Regions from separate parts of the Burkholderia sp. PvR073 genome, predicted to be linked through region 2. Evidence: riboswitches for the same ligand, from Rfam matches in the RefSeq annotation. Region 2 holds a riboswitch; the other holds the start of a gene.

Region 1 (6,102 bases), on a different contig from region 2:
CGCCGTCGAACAGCACGCGCATCTCCCGCAGGACCGTGCGCACGACGAAGGCCGTGACGTCGACGATCATTCCGGCGCGTTCCGCCTCGGCAATGAACACGTCCGGGGCGGCTGGCCCGTCGATCCAGCGGATCAGCGCTTCGGCGGAGACGATCCGCGATGACGCGCCGGGCGCGACGATCGGCTGATAGCGCATGACAAATTGTCCGTTTGCCAGCGCTCGCCGTATCTGCGCCGGAAGCGCGGCCCAGCGTCGGTGCAGCATCAGCGCCCCGAGCCCCAGACAGCAGCCCGCCGCGCCGCCGGCGATCCCCAGCAGCCAGGCAGCGCGCCGACTGGCGCTCGCCAGCGCTCGCGGCGTCGCGACGACGATGGTGCACAGCGGCACCCGGGCCGAGCAGAATGATTTGCCGTCCCGAAACCCCGGCACCAGGCCGGCATCGACGTACTCCGGGACGCCGCCCTTGGCGAGTCCGATGACGAGCGCGGCCGGGCGGCCCCTGAGCCCGATCACGTAGTGCAGATCTGACGGCGGCGGCAGTACCCTGAAGGCGTCCAGATCCATCAGCAGGTTCGTCCTCCTTCCCGTGACCACGAGCCCCAGCGTCCCAGGGCTCGACAACAACGGAACGGTCCAGAAGGCCGACATCGCGTCGGTCAGCCGGAATGGCTGCTGCTTCGGGGAAAAGGGCCTCGGCAGCACGCCGAGCATCGTCATGCAGAGCAGATCGGCGCCCGACAGGCGTCCGACGTCCTTGACGTACTTCGACCGGACGGAAGCCGATCGCAACAGGCGCAGATCCTGCGGCGAGCAGTCCGCGTACGGCGATGCGTCCAAGTCGGCAAGCGTCGTGGCCGCCGAATCGAACACAACGTCGATCTGCTGCACGACTTGCGTCCCCAGCCCGGCAACCGATTGCGCCAGCACGGCCTTCGTGACATGCGGCCAGGCTCCCAGCGCCAATCCGGCCGAAACGACCAGCATGCCGATCGCGAGCGCATGGCCGGCCCCGCTGGAGGTTGTCCATCTGCGTACGTTCGCCATAGGCGCGGCACTTCGCGATGTAGTGGCCATCGCCCTGCAGGTCCGGCAGAGCGAGCCGATTTTGGTATGGATTTCGTCAGGCTCGTGCGACCGGCAGCCCGAAACTGAGCCTTGCTTGTGACTCTGGCCAGATAATTGCACACCAATTTACGACTGCGCAATGCATCGCCCCCGGATCGGGTCGCGAACGGATGCGGGCGCGATTCGCCGGCCCCGCGCCCGATACACGCTGTGCTATCGTATGCGCCGCGTTCGGTGCTCGCGCGCGCTCCTCCGGCGCACGCAGTTAAACGGGAAACAGGAGGCGGAAGTCCGCCCGGCCTGTGCTGTCCCCGCAACGGTACGCCGCCCGCGCGTCGCGGTTCCCCGCACGCGCCCAGGCTGCCCGCGATGCCACTGCCCTTCAGCGGGCGGGAAGGCTGCGGCCTGGCAAGCGGCCAGCCCGGATACCGGCCGACGCAAGGGGCGAGCCCGCTGCTCGCCGAACGCCCGATCCGCGGGGGACGGATGGGGTGCGCTTTCCGCCCGCGCTCGCGCGGGCTTCGCTCGATCCGTCATGCATTGCCTGTCCGCCGGCCGCCGATGTGCCGCTCGCTGTCCCCTTTCCACTGCCACGACACGGTGCGCGCCGTGCCGCGCCCGATGAGCCGCGCATGGCTCGTCGGCGCCGGCCCCGGCGACGCCGATCTGCTCACGCTGAAGGCCGTGCGCGCGATCGCCGCGGCCGACGTGCTGCTCGTCGACGATCTCGTGAACCCCGACGTGCTGCGCCACGCGCGCCCCGACGCACTGATCGAGCACGTCGGCAAGCGCGGCGGCCATGCGTCGACGCCGCAGGAAACGATCGTCGCCGCGATGCTCGCGCATCTGCGCGCGGGCCGCAGCGTCGCGCGGCTCAAGGGCGGCGATCCGTTCGTGTTCGGCCGCGGCGGCGAGGAATTGCTCGCGCTCGGCGCGGCCGGGTTCCCGGTCGAGATCGTGAACGGCATCACGGCCGGTATCGCCGCCCCGGCCGCGCTCGGCATTCCGGTCACGCATCGCGGCGACGCGCAGGGCGTGATCTTCGTCACGGGCCACGGCGCGGGCGCGGACGAACCCGACTGGCGCGCGCTGGCCGCGACGCGGATGACGATCGTGATCTACATGGGTATTCGCCGGCTCGACGCGATCGCGGCCGCGCTGCGTGATGGCGGCGTGGCCGGCGACACGCCGTGCGCGGTGATCGAGAACGCGACGCGTGACGGACAGCGGCACGTGCTCGCGACGCTCGACACGATCGTCGAGCGCGTGGGCGCGACCGGTATCGGTTCGCCCGCGATCGTCGTGATCGGCCGCGTCGCGGCGCTCGCCGACGATCCCGCGGTGCGCGCGGCGCTTGGCGGACGCGCATGATGCGCGTCGCGCTCGGCGTCGGTTTCCGCGCGGGCGTGACGGCCGCGCAACTCGATGCCGCGATCCGCGCGGCGCTGGCAAGCCACCCGGGCGCCGAGCCAGCCGTCGTCGCGACGCTCGCCGACAAGGCGCGTGCCCGGTCGCTGCGCACGCTGTGCGCGCGGCGCGGCTGGCCGCTCGTCGCGTTCGACGCGGCACAGCTCGCGCATTGCCCCGCACCGGCATTGAGCGGCCCGTCGGCTGCCGCGCTGGCGCGTTTCGGCGTCGCGGGCGTGGCCGAGCCATGCGCGCAACTCGCGGCGCCGCATGGCCGGCTGCTCGGCCCCAAATCCAGCCGGGACGGCGTGACGGTCGCGCTCGCCGGCCCGCTCTGAACCCTTTGTTTCGCTTTCGACAGGACGATTCCCGATGAAGACCGATGCCGAATCCCATCAGCGGATGGCCGAACGCCGCCGCGCCGGCCATGAAAAGAAGCAGGCTGCCGCCACCCAGGAAAAGGGCCTGCTGATCGTCAACACCGGCAACGGCAAGGGCAAGAGCACGGCCGCCTTCGGCATGGCCGTGCGCGTGCTCGGCCATGGCATGCGGCTCGGCGTCGTGCAGTTCATCAAGGGCGCGCTGCACACGTCCGAGCGCGACTTCCTCGGCGCGGTCGCGCAATGCGACTTCGTGACGATGGGCGACGGCTATACGTGGAATACGCAGAACCGCGACGCCGACGTCGCAACCGCGCGCAAGGGCTGGGACGAGGCGCGCCGGATGATCGAAAGCGGCGAGTACCGGATGGTGATCCTCGACGAGCTGAACACCGTGCTGAAGTACGAATACCTGCCGCTCGACGAAGTGCTCGCGACGCTCGTCGCGCGGCCGGATTCGGTGCACGTCGTCGTCACGGGCCGGCATGCGCCCGATGCACTGATCGATGCGGCCGACCTCGTCACGGAAATGCGGCTCGTCAAGCATCCGTACAAGGAACAAGGCGTGAAGGCACAGCCCGGCGTGGAGTTCTGAGCGATGCCGGCCTGCCCCGCGCTGTTCGTCAGCGCGCCCGCGTCCGGCCAGGGCAAGACGTCGGTGACGGCCGGCCTCGCGCGGCTGCACCGCCGGCTCGGCCGGCGCGTGCGCGTGTTCAAGACCGGGCCGGATTTTCTCGATCCGATGCTGCTCGAACGCGCGAGCGGCGCGCCCGTGCACGTGCTCGACCTCGGGATGGTCGGTGAAGCCGGCTGCCGCGCGCTGCTCGCCGATGCCGCGCGCGACGCGGACCTGATCCTGATCGAAGGTGTGATGGGGCTGTTCGACGGCACGCCGAGCAGCGCCGATCTCGCGGCCGCGTTCGGCGTGCCGGTCGTCGCGGTGATATCCGCGAAGGCGATGGCGCAGACGTTCGCGGCGATTGCGTTCGGGCTCGCGCGGTTCCGGCCGGAGGTGCCGTTCCACGGCGTGCTCGCGAACCGCGTCGGGTCGCCGCGACACGCGGAGCTGTTGCGGCAGGCGCTGCCGGACGACTTGCGCTGGCTCGGGCACGTGCCGGCCGATGCGGGCATCGCGCTGCCGGAACGGCATCTCGGCCTGCACCAGCCGGCCGACATCGGCGATCTCGACGCGCGGCTCGACCGTGCGGCCGACGTGCTCGCGCAGACGGCGCTCGCCGAATTGCCGCCTGCCGTCTCGTTCGCGGAACCGGCGGCCCGCGCCCCGCTGCCGCGCGCGCTCGCCGGCAAGCGAATCGCGATCGCGCGCGACGCGGCGTTCTCGTTCATCTATCCGGCCAATCTCGCGCTGCTCGATGCGCTCGGTGCGCAGTTGCGGTTATTTTCGCCGCTTGCCGACGAACCCGTGCCCGACGCGTGCGACGCGCTGTTCCTGCCGGGCGGCTATCCGGAACTGCATGCAGCGACGCTCGCGGCGAATGCCGTGGCCGCGCGGACGATTCGCGCACACGCGGCGGCCGGCCGGCCGATCGTCGCCGAATGCGGGGGAATGGTGTATCTGTGCGAGTCGCTGACCGACGTGGAAGGCGCGACGACATCGATGCTCGGGCTGCTGTCAGGCCATGCGACGATGCAGCGCCGGTTCGCGGCGCTCGGCATGCAGCAGCTGGACACGCGCAGCGGGCCGATGCGCGGTCATACGTTTCATTATTCGCGGCTCGACACGCCGCTGGCGCCGGTGGCGGCCGCCGCCCGGCCCGACGGGGAACCCGGCAGCGGCGAAGCCGTGTATCGCACGGGCTCGATCGTCGCGACGTACATGCACATGTACTGGCCGTCGAATCCGGATGCGGCGGTGGCGTTGTTCAGCGGGGATGGGTTCTGGTTCGGCACGAGCCGCGATTGAACCGAGACGGCCCCACCCCCGCATTCACCGTCACACCAGAAACGTCTCGGCCAGCTTGACCCAGTACGACGCGCCGGTCGGCAGTACCGCGTCGTTGAAGTCGTAGCCGGGGTTGTGCACCATGCAGCCGCCCTCGCCGTCACCGTTGCCGATGATCAGGTAGCAGCCCGGCCGCTTCTCGAGCAGGAACGCGAAATCCTCGCTGCCGGTGAGCGGCACCATCTCGTCGATCAGATTCGCTTCGCCCACCCATTCGCGCGCGACGCCGCGTGCGAACGTGGTCATCTGCGCATCGTTGACGAGCACCGGGTAGCGGCGCTGGTAGTCGATCGTCGCGGTCGCGCCGAACACAGCCGCCTGCGCATGAATGACTTCCTTGATGCGCGTCTCGAGCAGGTCGCGCACCTCGGGCTTCAGCGCGCGCACGGACAGGCGCATCTGTGCGCGATCGGGGATCACGTTCGGCGCGTCGCCCGCGTGGATCGCACCGACCGTGACGATCGCCATGTCGAGCGGCGACACGTTGCGCGACACGATCGTCTGCAGCGCGATGACGATCTGCGCGCACACGACGACCGAATCGATCGCCTTGTGCGGCACCGCGCCGTGGCCGCCGCGCCCCTGCACGTCGACGATCACGGTATCCGACGACGCCATGAACGGCCCCGGCAGGAAGCCGAACTTGCCCGTCGGGAAGCCCGGCATGTTGTGCATCGCGAAGATCGCGTCGCACGGGAACTGCTCGAACAGTCCGTCGTCGAGCATTTTCTTCGCGCCGCCAAGCCCTTCCTCGGCCGGCTGGAAAATCAGGTTCAGCGTGCCGGAAAAGCGCCGCTCGCGCGCCAGGTGCTTCGCGGCCGCGAGCAGCATCGCCGTGTGGCCGTCGTGGCCGCACGCATGCATCTTGCCGGGGATCGTGCTCTGGTATGGCAGGCCGGTCGACTCGTGGATCGGCAGCGCGTCCATGTCGGCGCGCAGGCCGAGGCGCTGCGTGCCGTTGCCGACCTTCAGCTGCGCGACCACGCCCGTGCCGCCGAGCCCGCGGTACACCGTATAGCCCCATGCCTGCAACTGCTCGGCAACGAGGTCGCTCGTCGCGAATTCCTCGAAGCCCAGTTCGGGGTGGGCGTGAATGCGGTGCCGGATCTCGATCATTTCGTCGGCGAGGCCTGCGGGGATCACGCTGTGCGTCACAGTGTCGTCTCCTGGGTTCAGTGGGGAATGTGCAGGCAAGGATAGTCCGTTGAGCGGCAACCGAACAGACAGAAAGTCGTCGCGGCGACAACCTGGAGTTGCTGGTCGATCATCTCAGCGCGTGAGAAATC
Region 2 (12,452 bases):
ATCGTGCCGCCGACGAACGCCTCGGGCGCGACGTGGCCGACCACCATCCCCCAGGTGCCGCCCGAGAAGCGGCCGTCCGTGATGAAGCCGACCGATTCGCCGAGCCCCTTGCCGATGATCGCCGACGTCGGCGCGAGCATTTCCGGCATGCCGGGGCCGCCCTGCGGGCCGAGATAGCGCAGCACCAGCACGTCGCCCGCGCGGATCCGGTCGCCGAGGATCGCGTCCATCGCGCTTTGCTCGTCGTCGAACACGCGCGCCGGGCCCGTGATCACCGGGTTCTTCAGGCCCGTGATCTTCGCGACCGCGCCGTCTTCCGCGAGGTTGCCCTTCAGGATCGCGAGATGGCCTTCCTTGTACAGCGCGCGATCGATCGGGAAGATCACGTGCTGGTCCGCGCGCGGCACGCCCGGCACGTCCTTCAGTTCCTCGGCGATCGTGCGGCCGGTGATCGTCATGCAGTCGCCGTGCAACAGCCCCGCATCGAGCAGGATGCGCAGCACCTGCGGGATGCCGCCTGCCTGGTGAAGATCGGTCGCGACGTACTGACCCGACGGCTTCAGGTCGCAGAGCACCGGCACGCGCTTGCGGATGCGCTCGAAGTCGTCGATCGTCCAGTCGATCTCGGCCGCGTGCGCGATCGCGAGATAGTGCAGCACCGCGTTGGTCGAGCCGCCGGTGGCCATGATCAGCGACACCGCGTTCTCGATCGATGCCTTCGTGATGATGTCGCGCGGCTTCAGGTCGCGCTTCACGGCCTCGACCAGCACGCGCGCCGATTCGGCGGCCGAATCGACCTTCTCCTGGTCGGGATTCGCCATCGTCGACGAGTACATCAGCGACATGCCGAGCGCCTCGAACGACGAGCTCATCGTGTTCGCGGTGTACATCCCGCCGCACGACCCCGACGTCGGGCACGCGTTCTTCTCGACCCCTTCGAAATCCTCCTGCGACATCCGGCCCGCGGTGAACTCGCCGACCGCCTCGAACGACGACACGATCGTCAGGTCGCGACCCTTCCAGTGGCCGGGGCGGATCGTGCCGCCGTACACGTAGATGCCCGGCACGTTCAGGCGCGCGAGCGCGATCATCCCGCCCGGCATGTTCTTGTCGCAGCCGCCGACCACCACCACGCCGTCCATCCACTGGCCCTGTACGCAGGTCTCGATGCAGTCGGCGATCACTTCGCGCGACACCAGCGAGTACTTCATCCCCTCGGTGCCCATCGACATGCCGTCCGAGATCGTCGGCGTGCCGAAGATCTGCGGGTTCGCGTCGGCCGCCTTGATCGCCGCGACGGCCGCGTCCGACAGCCGCTGCAGGCCCGAGTTGCACGGCGTGATCGTCGAGTGGCCGTTCGCGATGCCGATCATCGGCTTGTCGAAATCGTCCTTCTGGTAGCCGAGGGCGTAATACATCGAGCGGTTCGGCGAACGGGCCACGCCTTGCGTGATGTGCTTCGAGCGACGGTTGTACGGCATGGGGAACTCCATCGTTGTGTTGGCGGCGCTCGCGAACGGCGCGCCGGTTCGGATCAATCAAGAATGGAGTTTCCGGTTTGGGATGTCCAATATATTATTTGTCGCTTATTAAGTCGTTTTGCGAATGAGTGAAGCATGGCTGAGCCGACGCCCGACCTGCGCCAGTGGCGCTATTTCGTGACCGTTGCCGACGAGCGCCACTTCGGCCGCGCGGCCGAGCGCCTGTCGATGACGCAGCCGCCGCTGTCGCAGGCGATCCGGGCGCTCGAGGATGCGCTGGGCGTCGCGCTGTTCGTGCGTACCAAGCGCTCGGTCGCGCTGACGGCGGTTGGCGCGGCGCTGCTGCCCGACGTGCGCCGGCTGCTCGCGTCGGCCGATGCGCTGCCGCCGCTCGCGCGGCGCCTCGCGCGCGGCGAAGCCGGCTCGCTGTCGCTCGCGTTCGTGTCGACCGCCGATTACGGGCTGCTGCCGTCGCTGCTGCGCGCGTTCGGTGCGCGCTATCCGCAGGTGCGGCTGCAGCTCGCGGAGGCGACGAGCGACGTGCAGATCGACGAACTCGTCGCGGGACGCATCGACGCGGGGCTCGTGATTCCCCCGGTGCCGCCGCGCCACGCGGCCGGGCTGTCGTACCTGCCGGTCGTGCGCGAGCCGCTGGTGGTCGCGATGCCGGCGGCCGCGGCGCCCGACGTGCCCGAGGACGAGCCCGTGCATCTGGCCGACCTGGCCGCGCTGCCGCTCGTGATCTTCCCGCGTCGTTTGGCGCCCGGCTTTTATGACATCATTACGGGCTGCTACGGCGCGGCGGGGGAAACTCCGCGCATCGGCCAGGAGGCGATCCAGATGCAGACGATCGTCAGCCTCGTGTCGGCCGGCATGGGCGTCGCACTGGTGCCGCAATCGCTGCGTAACCTGCGGCGCACCGGCGTGGTCTACCGGCCGCTCGCCGGCGACGCGCCGGTCGTCGAGACGGGCCTCGTATGGCGCACGGGCGATGTCAGTCCCGTGCTCGCCGGCTTCATCGACGTCGTGCGCGCGCACGGTCTCGCCACGTGATGCGAACGATAGCGCGCCGGCGCCGTCCAATGCGCGGTGCGGCGCCGGTGCGAGCGCCGTATCGCATTCGAAAACTTCATCGCTAATCCATGATCATTCACCCGAATTTCGACCCCGTAGCGATCCATCTCGGGCCGCTGGCCGTGCGCTGGTACGGCCTCATGTATCTCGTCGGCTTCATCGCGGCGATCGTCGTCGGCCGGATCCGCCTGAAGCTGCCGCATGTCGCGGCGCAGGGCTGGACCGCGAAGGACATCGACGACATGATGTTCTACGGCGTGCTCGGCACCGTGCTCGGCGGCCGGCTCGGCTACGTGCTGTTCTACAAGGCCGACTTCTACTTCTCGCATCCGCTCGACGTGTTCAACGTGTGGGAGGGCGGGATGTCGTTCCACGGCGGCTTCCTCGGCGTGACGCTCGCGATGGTGCTGTTCGCGTGGCAGCGCAAGCGCCACTGGCTGCAGGTCACCGATTTCGTCGCGCCGATGGTGCCGGCGGGGCTCGCGGCCGGGCGGCTCGGCAACTTCATCAACGGCGAGCTGTGGGGCCGCGTGACCGATCCGAATTCGCCGTGGGCGATGCTGTTCCCGGGCGCGATGCGTGATGACGCGGCATGGCTGCCGAAGCATCCGGCGCTCGTCGAGAAGTGGCATCTCGCCGACGTGTTCATGCAGTACCAGATGCTGCCGCGCCATCCTTCGCAGCTCTACGAAATCGCGCTCGAAGGCATTGCGCTGTTCTTCGTGCTGTTCTTCTTCGCGCGCAAGCCGCGGCCGTTGGGTGCGGTGTCCGCGCTGTTCCTGATCGGCTACGGGCTCGCGCGCTTCACGGTCGAATTCGCGCGCGAACCGGACGACTTCCTCGGCCTGCTCGCGCTCGGCCTGTCGATGGGACAGTGGCTGTCGCTGCCGATGATCCTCGTGGGCATCGCGCTGTTGGTGTGGGGCTACCGCCGACGCCCGGTGAATGCGGCTGCGTGATGGGGTTGCGTGCTGGGGTTGCGTCGTGCGCGAGCAGTGTGACGCATGATGCGTGATGCGATGCCGATGTAGTCGATCGGCATGCGCATCGATCGCAGGAGCGCAAACGAAAAACGCCGGCCCGAGGGCCGGCGTTTTTGCATCTGCCGTGTGCGGTGCGATGTGCGTTACTTCATCTGCACCGAGCCGTTGACCGTGACCGACACGGTCGCCTTGCCGCCTTCGACCGCGATCGGTGCGCTCATCTTCGCGCTGTCCATCGGCGCCGCGGCCATCGCCATCATGCGCGGATATGGCTGCACGTTGCGCCCGCCGCCGACGTTGACGTCGCGAATCGAGTAGCTGCCGTAGCCGAAGGCCTTCGCGGCTTCGTCCGCGCGCGCGCGGAACGACTTGATCGCTTCGGTCGTGAGCTTCTGCTCGGCCGCGCGCTGCGCTTCGGGCGACAGCGAGAACTCGACGTTCGCGATCTGCATCTGGTTCGACAACTGGCCCGCGAGCTTCGACGCCGCCGCGAAATCGCGCGATTCGAGCACGACTTCGGTACGGCCGCGCCATGCGGAGATCTTGCCGTCGCGATCGGTGCTCGGATACACGGAGAACGCACCGGTGTGCGCGGTGACGCCCGACACGCCCTTCGCCTGCGCGAGCGCGGCATCGGCGCGCTGGTTCAGCGCGGACGTCAGGCTGCCCGGGTCCTTCGCCTGCTGTTCGTAGAACAGCGTGATGTGGATGATGTCCTGCGGCACGTCGGCGCTGGCCTGCGACGACAGCGACAGCACGCCCGCCGGCTCCGGAAAGTGCGGGTTCGCCGTTTGCGCATGCGCGGCCGGCGACGCGAGCGTCAGCGCGACGGGCACGGCGGCGGCGAGGGCGAGCGACAGCGCGAGTGCGGTTTTCTTGGTCATTGTTGGACTCCTTGTGCGAGGGCGCGCACGCGGATCACGCGTGCGCGACGCGGGCGTGCCGCGCGACGAAAAAACGGCCGTCGGCCCGAGCGGGCGACAGCGGTTGCTTAGGCTGCGCGAACGCGCCGCGAGTTCCGTGGCGGTGGCGCGTGTTGACGGGATTTGACCTTTGGCTTGCGTGCGCGTGCTGCGCGCGCCTACTGCGTGCGCCTACTTCATCAGCTTTTCGGTGATGAAGCGCCATTCGGCGCGCGTGACCGGCGTGATCGACAGCCGGTTGCCGCGTGCGAGCACACGCATGTCGGCGAGTTCGTCGTGTTCGCGCAGCGCGGCGAGCGGCACGAGCGGCGACTTTTTCACGAAGCGCACGTCGACGAGCAGCCAGCGCGGTGCTTCCTGCGTCGACTTCGGATCGTAATACGGGCTTTTCGGATCGAACTGGGTGGGATCAGGGTAGGGCGTCGATGAGACTTCGGCAAGGCCCGCGATGCCCGGCTCGGGGCAGCTCGAGTGATAGAACAGCACGCCGTCGCCGATCTTCATCGTGTCGCGCATGAAATTGCGCGCCTGATAGTTGCGCACGCCGGTCCAGGGCAGCGAGTGCTGCGGCGCGTGGGCGAGATCGTCGATGCTTGCTTCGTCCGGTTCGGACTTCATCAGCCAGTATTGCATGGATCGTGATCGATGCAGAAAGGGCGTGACGGCCTGACTGCATACGCGTTCGGCATGCAGACAGACCTTGAAAAGGAAACGGCATCGGGATGGCCCGATGCCGTTGAATAGGTCCCCGCCTTGGCCGCTAGGCCGGCATCCTGAACCTGAGGTTCAGAATTGGTCGCAGTTAGCAGCACTTCGGGTACATCAGACAGAGTGACGCGCGCGCCCGTGCTACAAATTTCCGCAACCGTGCACATGGCATTGGTTCAAGGAATATATGACCTTGGCGAACCAGGCAGGGAAGCTGACTGAACTGTGTTTCGTTGCGCCAATTTGACCACCGTTGATCGCTGAGATCAAGGGGAATCGACGCATCGATCAAACGTTACTGCGTCTCGTGCTGTGCGAGCACCGCGCCGAGCTGTTCGTTCATCTGGTGCATTGTACGACGGATTTCTTCCGCCGGAAATGCTTCACCGTGCCGCACGCTCGTTTGCAGTCGCAGCAATTCGGATGCGAGCGACAGGGCCGCCATCACCGCGATGCGATCGGTGCCGCGCACCGAGCTGTTCGAGCGGATTTTCGACATTTCGGCATCGACGCGCGCGACGGCCTCGAGCAGCGCCGCTTCGGTCTCGGCCGAGCAGGCGAGCCGATAGGGCTGACCGAGAATCGAGACTTCGATCTGCTTGGTGCTCATGCATGTTCTCCGTGGCTGGCCGCGTCGTCGCTATCCAGGCGCGCCTGTGCATCCAGCAGATCGAGCTGGTTGTCGGCTTGCTCGGCGCTCTTCGTGCGCGGCAGCTTTTCGAGAATCGCGTTCAGTTTGACCTGAGCGTCGTCGATCTTTGCCGACAGCGTGTCGCGCTCGGCCGCGAGTGCATTGCGTTCGTCGCGCAGTTGCGCGAGTTCCGCGCGGACGGTGTCCGCTTCCGCGCGCATTTGCGCGACCTGCTCCTCGAGCGCGAGCCGTTCCGAGTGATAGCGCTTGTTCAGCGAGATCAGACGGCCAATATTTTGAGATAAAGTTTCGAGTTCGTTGAGCATCTGCTGCGTCCTCTAAAGACCCAGCATTTTAGCGCGGAATAACGCGCATTCCGACATCTGTAACGTTTCCAGTCGTAACACCCCCGCTTCTTGCCGCGAATATGCGCGTCCGACGCGCTCCCGGCATGCGTTTGGGCGCTTTCTTGACGCTCGTGCGGCCCGCTCCTAAACTGGCGCCGCCTCGGTGCTCGCGCGTGCGTCGCGCGGTTAAACGGGAAGCAGGGCGCGTGCTCCGCACGGAGATCGCCAACCTGCGCTGCCCCCGCAACGGTAAGCGGCCGCGTCGCATGACGCAGGCCGGCTCGGGCGCGTTTCGCGTGCAGGTCGCACGCGGGCGCGGGCCACTGCGCGTGAAACGCGCGGGAAGGCGAGCCGGTACGCCGCCAGCCCGGATACCGGCCGAGGCGAGGAGCCTGCACGGCTTCATGACGCGCGGCCTGCGGGGAAGCGGGGCGCGCAGTGCTTCACGGGACTTGTCTTCGATGCTGACCCCAATCGTTCGCCCGGCGCCCGGTGCGCGCCGCGGCGTACTGTTTGCCGCCGTCGCGCAGGCTGCGGCATACACCGATCCGTCCGGATCGGCGACGTCGCACGTTGCACGTCAAGCGGCGCCCCGATCCGTCGCGCGGCGCACTGACGCACCCTTGCCGCCGGAAGTCGCCGTTGCCGAGCCGGCCGTGCTTGACGGTGACGCCGGCGCGACGCCGGTCGACCCGATGGGGCGGCTTCCACTATATTGCGCAGAACGTCGGCCGCGCGAACGTGCGGCTCGGCGGATCGCGGGCGTGTGCGCGGCCGTGTGGCGTCGGCTCGACCGACGCGCGACCAACCGCCACGTCGCGCGACGCGCTCGGCCAAACGCGGAATCGGGGGGCCGATCGCCGCACGCGGTATCGTGCGTCGATGGCGGCGAATCGCGCGTTCGGCTGCGTGTGGTGCCTGAGCCATGCGCCCAATGATTCGGGCGGCACGCGGCGCGGCGACGACGCGATCGTCAATCCTGCCGCGCGCGATGACATCGCCGGGTCACCGGTCGTCCGCGCACGCATCAACAACCTGCTCAACGAGGATGACGAGCTTGCGTATGCCTACAACACGCCGCGGCGCGATGCCCGTGCCGCGCACGGCCGGCAACGGCGATAAGCGAAGGCGTCGTGCGTCGTGCACGATGTCGTGCACCGCATGAGCGCCGCGCGTGCCGCGTCGATCTGGGCCGCGCTCGCGGCCGTGGTCGCGCTGCTGTTCGTCGCGTCGCTGTCGATCGGCAGCGTGCCGATGTCGCCGTGGCAGGCGCTCGCGTCGCTCGTGCCGCACGGCGGCGACGCGCTGTTCGCCGACATCGTGCGCACGCTGCGGCTGCCGCGCGCGCTCGCGGGCTTCGCATGCGGCGCGCTGCTCGCGCTGGCCGGGGCGCTGCTGCAGGTGCTGCTGCGCAATCCGCTCGCGGAGCCGTACGTGCTCGGCGTATCGGGCGGGGCGGCCGGCTTCGCGCTCGTCGCGATGATCGCGGGCGCCGCGTGGTGGCTCGTCGATGCGTCCGCGTTCGCCGGCGCGCTCGTGTCGGTCGCGCTCGTGCTCGGGCTTGCTCGCCGCGAGCTGGGGCGCGGTGATTCGCGCGATGCGTCGCCGCGGCTGCTGCTCACGGGTGTCGTGATCGCGGCCGGGTGGGGCGCGCTCGTTACGCTGCTGCTGTCGCTCGCGCCCGATGCGCGGCTGCGCGGCATCATCTTCTGGCTGACGGGCGACCTGAACGGCGTGACGGCGCCCTGGTTCGCATGGGGCGCGCTGCTGCTGGCCGCATGCGTCGCGCTGCCGGCCGCGCCGCAACTCAACGTGCTGCTGCGCGGCGACGCGACCGCGCTCGCGCTCGGCGTGCCGGTCGCGCGGCTGCGCATGCGGATCTACCTCGTCGCGTCGCTGGCCGCCGCGGCCGCGGTGACGACGGCCGGCACGATCGGTTTCGTCGGCCTCGTCGTGCCGCACGCGCTGCGGCTCGCATTCGGCAACGACCAGCGCATGCTGCTGCCCGCCGCGATGCTCGCGGGCGGCGGCGGCGTAATGGCGGCCGATCTGCTCGCGCGCACCGCGATCGCACCCGCGCAATTGCCGGTCGGCGTGATGACCGCGCTGATCGGCGTGCCGGTGTTCCTGTGGATGTTGCTGAGGAGACCGATGCGATGACGCACGCCGTACCGCACACCGCCGGCGACATGACCTGCGCGGCCGTCGACCTGACGCTGAAGGCCGGCGACCGGACCCTGCTCGACGGCTTCACGCAGGCGTTCCGGCCCGGCGAGATCTGGTGCGTCGCGGGGCCGAACGGTGCCGGCAAGACGACGCTGCTCGCGACGCTCGCGGGCCTGTGGCAGCCGGCCGGCGGCCACGTCGAGATCGACCGCCTGCCACTCGCCGCGTGGCCACCCGAACAGCTCGCACGGCGCCGCGCGCTGATGCCGCAGCAACTGCACGACGCGTTCAGCGCGACGGTATTCGACACGGTGCTGCTCAACCGCTTTCCGTATCTCGGCGGCTGGGGCTGGGAACGCGACGGCGACCGCGCGGCTGCGCGCGATGCGCTCGCGACGTTCGGGCTGAGCGCGCTCGCGTCGCGTGACGTGCTGTCGCTGTCGGGCGGCGAGCGGCAGCGCGTCGCGCTGGCCGCGACGCTGTGCCAGGACGCGCCGCTGATGCTGCTCGACGAGCCGCTCGCCCATCTCGACCTGCATCACCAGATCGATGGCCTCGCCGCGCTGTGCACATGGCTCGACGCGGGCCCGCGCACGGTGCTGTTCTCGTGTCATGACCTGAATCTCGCGCGGCGTTTCGCGACGCACGCGCTGTTGCTCGACGGCTGCGGCCATGCGTGGGCGGGCCCCGTGCACGACGTGCTGACGCCGGCGCGCGCGAGCGACGCGTTCGGCTACCCGCTCGTGCTGATCCGCGAGAACGGCCGCGACGCGCTGCTGCCCGCGTGGCCCGAGCGGCGATGAACTTCCTTCTTTCGATGCGCGGCACCGGCCGCGCCAACGAGGCAATCTTCCGATGACGAATCCGACCGACTTCCCGCCCGCGATCGCGCCGCTCGACGACGCGCTGCGCAAGCGCCTGCAGCATGTGATCGATCACAAGACCAAGCCGCCCGGCAGTCTCGGCCAGCTCGAGGCGATCGCGTTGCAGATCGGCCTGATCCAGCGCACCGAGCGGCCGCACGTGCAGCGTCCCGTGACGATCGTGTTCGCCGGCGACCACGGGATCGCGGCCGAGGGCGTGAGCCCGTATCCGCAGGCGGTCACCGCGCAGATGGTGGCGAACTTCCTGGCCGGCGGCGCGGCGATCAATGCGTTCTCGGGTGTCGCGCAGTGCGTGCTCGAGATCGTCGATGCGGGCGTCGCGTCGCCGCTGCCGGTATCCGACCGGCTCGTGTCGCTGCCGGTTGGGCGCGGCACGCGCAACTTCGCGGCCGAACCCGCGATGACGCGCGACGAGGCGGCGACGGCGCTCGCGGCCGGCGCCGCGCGCGTGCGCCTGCACGCGTCGCTCGGCACGAACGTGATCGGCTTCGGCGAAATGGGGATCGCGAACACGTCATCGGCAGCGTGCCTGATGAGCCGCCTGCTCGACGTGCCGATCGACGCGTGCGTGGGGCGCGGCACGGGCCTCGACGACCAGGGGCTCGCGCACAAGCGCGCGGTGCTCGGCCGCGCGCTCGTCCGGCATTCGCACGCGATCGCGCCGCTCGACGTGCTCGCGACGTTCGGCGGTTTCGAGATCGCGATGATGACGGGCGCGTATCTCGCGGCCGCGAGCGAGCGCATGACGATCCTCGTCGACGGCTTCATCGCGACGGCCGCGCTGCTCGTCGCCGAGCGCATCGCGCCCGGCGTGCGCGATTACTGCGTGTTCTCGCATACGTCACACGAGGCCGGCCACCGGCGCATGCTCGAGCATTTCGGCGCGAAGCCGCTGCTCGCGCTCGACCTGCGGCTCGGCGAAGGCACGGGCGCCGCGCTCGCGCTGCCGCTGGTGCGCGCGGCGGCCGCGTTCCTCACCGAGATGGCGAGCTTCGAATCCGCGGGCGTCGACAATCGTGACGCCTGAGCGCGCGCGCGGCGGCGTACGCGCCGAACTGCGCTACTTCTTCGTCGCGCTCGGCTATTTCACGCGCGTGCCGGTGCCGCGCGCGATCGGCTATGCGGCCGGCGATCTTGACCAGGCCGCGCGTTACTTCCCGCTGGTGGGCGTATGCGTCGGCGCGTGGGGCGCGCTCGTCTATCTCGCGGCGCTGCGCGTGCTGCCCGCGTCGATCGCGGTCGGCCTGTCGATGGCCGCGACGCTGCTCGCGACCGGCGCGTTCCATGAGGATGGCCTGGCCGACAGCTGCGATGCGTTCGGCGGCGGCTATACGCGCGAAGACGTGCTGCGGATCATGCACGACTCGCGCATCGGCACGTTCGGCGCGGTCGCGCTCGTGATCACGCTCGGCCTGAAATGGCAGGCGCTCGCGGCCATGCCGCCGCTGCGCGCCGCGTGGACGATGGTCGCCGCGCATGCGGCGAGCCGGGCGGCGGCCGTGAGCCTGCTGATGTCGCTCGACTACGTTCGGCCGGAGGGCAAGGCGAAGCCGGTCGCGCAGCGCATGGGCGCGCGCGCGGCGTGGGTCGCGGCCGCATTCGGGCTGCCGTGGCTGTTGTGGCCGGACTGGCGCGCCGGCGTCGCGGCCTTCGTCGCGCTCATGCTCGTGCGGGCATGGGCGGCCCGCTATTTCGTGAAGCGGATCGGCGGTTATACCGGCGACTGTCTCGGCTTCGCGCAGCAACTGAGTGAACTGGCGATCTATCTGGTGGTGCTCGGATGGATCTCGTCCTGATTCGCCATCCGGCCGTCGATGTCGAGCCGGGCGTTTGCTACGGACGCAGCGACGTGCCGCTCGCCGCCTCGGCCGACGCGGGCGCGCGGGCCGTGCGCGCGCGTCTGGCGGCGCTCGGGGCGCCGTTGCCCGAGCAGGTCTGGACGAGCCCGCTGATACGCTGCGCGTCGGTCGCCGAACGGCTCGCGCAGGCGTTGGGCGTGCCGCTGCGACGCGACGCGGGCTGGCAGGAAATGGACTTCGGCGCGTGGGAGCTGCAGCGTTGGGACGATATCGACCGCGCCGCGCTCGATGCGTGGGCGGCCGACCTGATGCATGCGTGCGCGCATGGCGGCGAAAGCGTTGCACGGTTCGCCGCGCGTGTCGCACGGATCGCGGACGCGGTCGCGCAGACCGACGCGCCGCAATGGGTACTCACGCATGCAGGCGTGATTCGCACGCTCGCAGCGCACGCGTTGCGCGTGCCGCTCGATACGCTGCTGGCGCGACCGGTGCCGACGGCCGGCGTCGTATGGTTGCGCTTGGATGATGCCGCGCGCACGTGGGAAGTCGTCCACTGGGACGCGTAGGCGAAGCGCATGCTCGCCTGAAGCGCAAACGCTTCGAAACCCGGAATCAGTGCGCCGGCCGCCGCGCCCGCGCGGCGTCGAGATCCTCGCACAGCGCGGCCGCGCCTTGCGCGATCCGCGGTGACGGCCGGGTCAGCAGATCGCCGTCGATCGCGAACAGGTTGTTGCGCGCCACGGCTGTCAGCGCGGGCCATGCGCGCCAGCGCGCGAGGCTCGGCAGCGGCGCGTCCGAGCGCGTCGCGCCCGCGCTCGTCGTCACGATCGCTTCCGGATTGGCCGCGAGCACGGCCTCGTCGGTGACGCTCGGCGCGAGCGGCTTCAGCGCCGCGAACACGTTGCGGCCGCCGCACAGCGCAATGACGTCGTTGAACAAGTGCGCGCCGTTGAGCGTCGTCAGCGGCCGGTCCCATACCTGGAAGAACATCGTGACGGGGGCGCGCGCCGCGTAGCGTGCGCGCAGTGCCGCGATGTCGCGCGAGAACGATGCCGCGGCCGCGTCGGCGACCGGTGCCGTGCCGAGCAGCGTACCGAGCTGGCGCAGGGACGTCGCCACGTCGTCGAGGCGCTTCGGTTCGCTGAAGAACAGCGGGATGTGCAGCGCCCGCAGCGCATCGGTCTGCCGTTCGGCATTGCCGTGCCGCCAGACGACGATCAGGTCCGGCTTCAGCGCGGCGATCCGCTCGAGATCGAGCGCCTTGTTGTCGCCGACGCGCGGCACGGCCTGCGCGGCGGGCGGATAGTCGCTGTACGTGACCGTGCCGACCAGCTTCGCGCCGCCGCCGGCCGCGTAGACCAGTTCGGTCGCATGCGGCGCGAGACTGATCACGCGTTGCGCCGGGGCGGGCAGCGTGACGGTATTGCCGGCATCGTCGCGGGCCGTGACGTCGGCG

Evidence for each region. A riboswitch is a leader RNA that binds a small molecule or an ion and turns the genes downstream of it on or off. The one in region 2 is predicted to bind cobalamin.
Region 1: another riboswitch for cobalamin. It lies ahead of cobA (uroporphyrinogen-III C-methyltransferase); the one in region 2 lies ahead of ACVK00_RS15280 (hypothetical protein).

The regions. Positions count from the first base shown of each region.
Region 1 is NZ_JBSRXO010000013.1:119,144-125,245, reverse strand. It holds gene ACVK00_RS29550 (EAL domain-containing protein) at 1-985, opposite strand, end outside; cobalamin riboswitch at 1,281-1,517, shown strand; gene cobA (uroporphyrinogen-III C-methyltransferase) at 1,688-2,437, shown strand; gene ACVK00_RS29540 (cobalamin biosynthesis protein) at 2,434-2,811, shown strand; gene cobO (cob(I)yrinic acid a,c-diamide adenosyltransferase) at 2,846-3,448, shown strand; gene ACVK00_RS29530 (cobyrinate a,c-diamide synthase) at 3,452-4,777, shown strand; gene ACVK00_RS29525 (M20 aminoacylase family protein) at 4,808-5,971, opposite strand.
Region 2 is NZ_JBSRXO010000004.1:193,469-205,920, forward strand. It holds gene ilvD (dihydroxy-acid dehydratase) at 1-1,481, opposite strand, end outside; gene ACVK00_RS15245 (LysR substrate-binding domain-containing protein) at 1,617-2,534, shown strand; gene lgt (prolipoprotein diacylglyceryl transferase) at 2,624-3,514, shown strand; gene ACVK00_RS15255 (SIMPL domain-containing protein) at 3,682-4,422, opposite strand; gene ACVK00_RS15260 (EVE domain-containing protein) at 4,633-5,094, opposite strand; RNA gene ssrS (6S RNA) at 5,203-5,384, opposite strand; gene ACVK00_RS15270 (cell division protein ZapA) at 5,465-5,779, opposite strand; gene ACVK00_RS15275 (ATPase) at 5,776-6,126, opposite strand; cobalamin riboswitch at 6,292-6,544, shown strand; gene ACVK00_RS15280 (hypothetical protein) at 7,030-7,269, shown strand; gene ACVK00_RS15285 (FecCD family ABC transporter permease) at 7,309-8,307, shown strand; gene ACVK00_RS15290 (ABC transporter ATP-binding protein) at 8,304-9,116, shown strand; gene cobT (nicotinate-nucleotide--dimethylbenzimidazole phosphoribosyltransferase) at 9,169-10,224, shown strand; gene ACVK00_RS15300 (adenosylcobinamide-GDP ribazoletransferase) at 10,214-10,993, shown strand; gene cobC (alpha-ribazole phosphatase) at 10,978-11,562, shown strand; gene ACVK00_RS15310 (cobalamin-binding protein) at 11,609-12,452, opposite strand, start outside.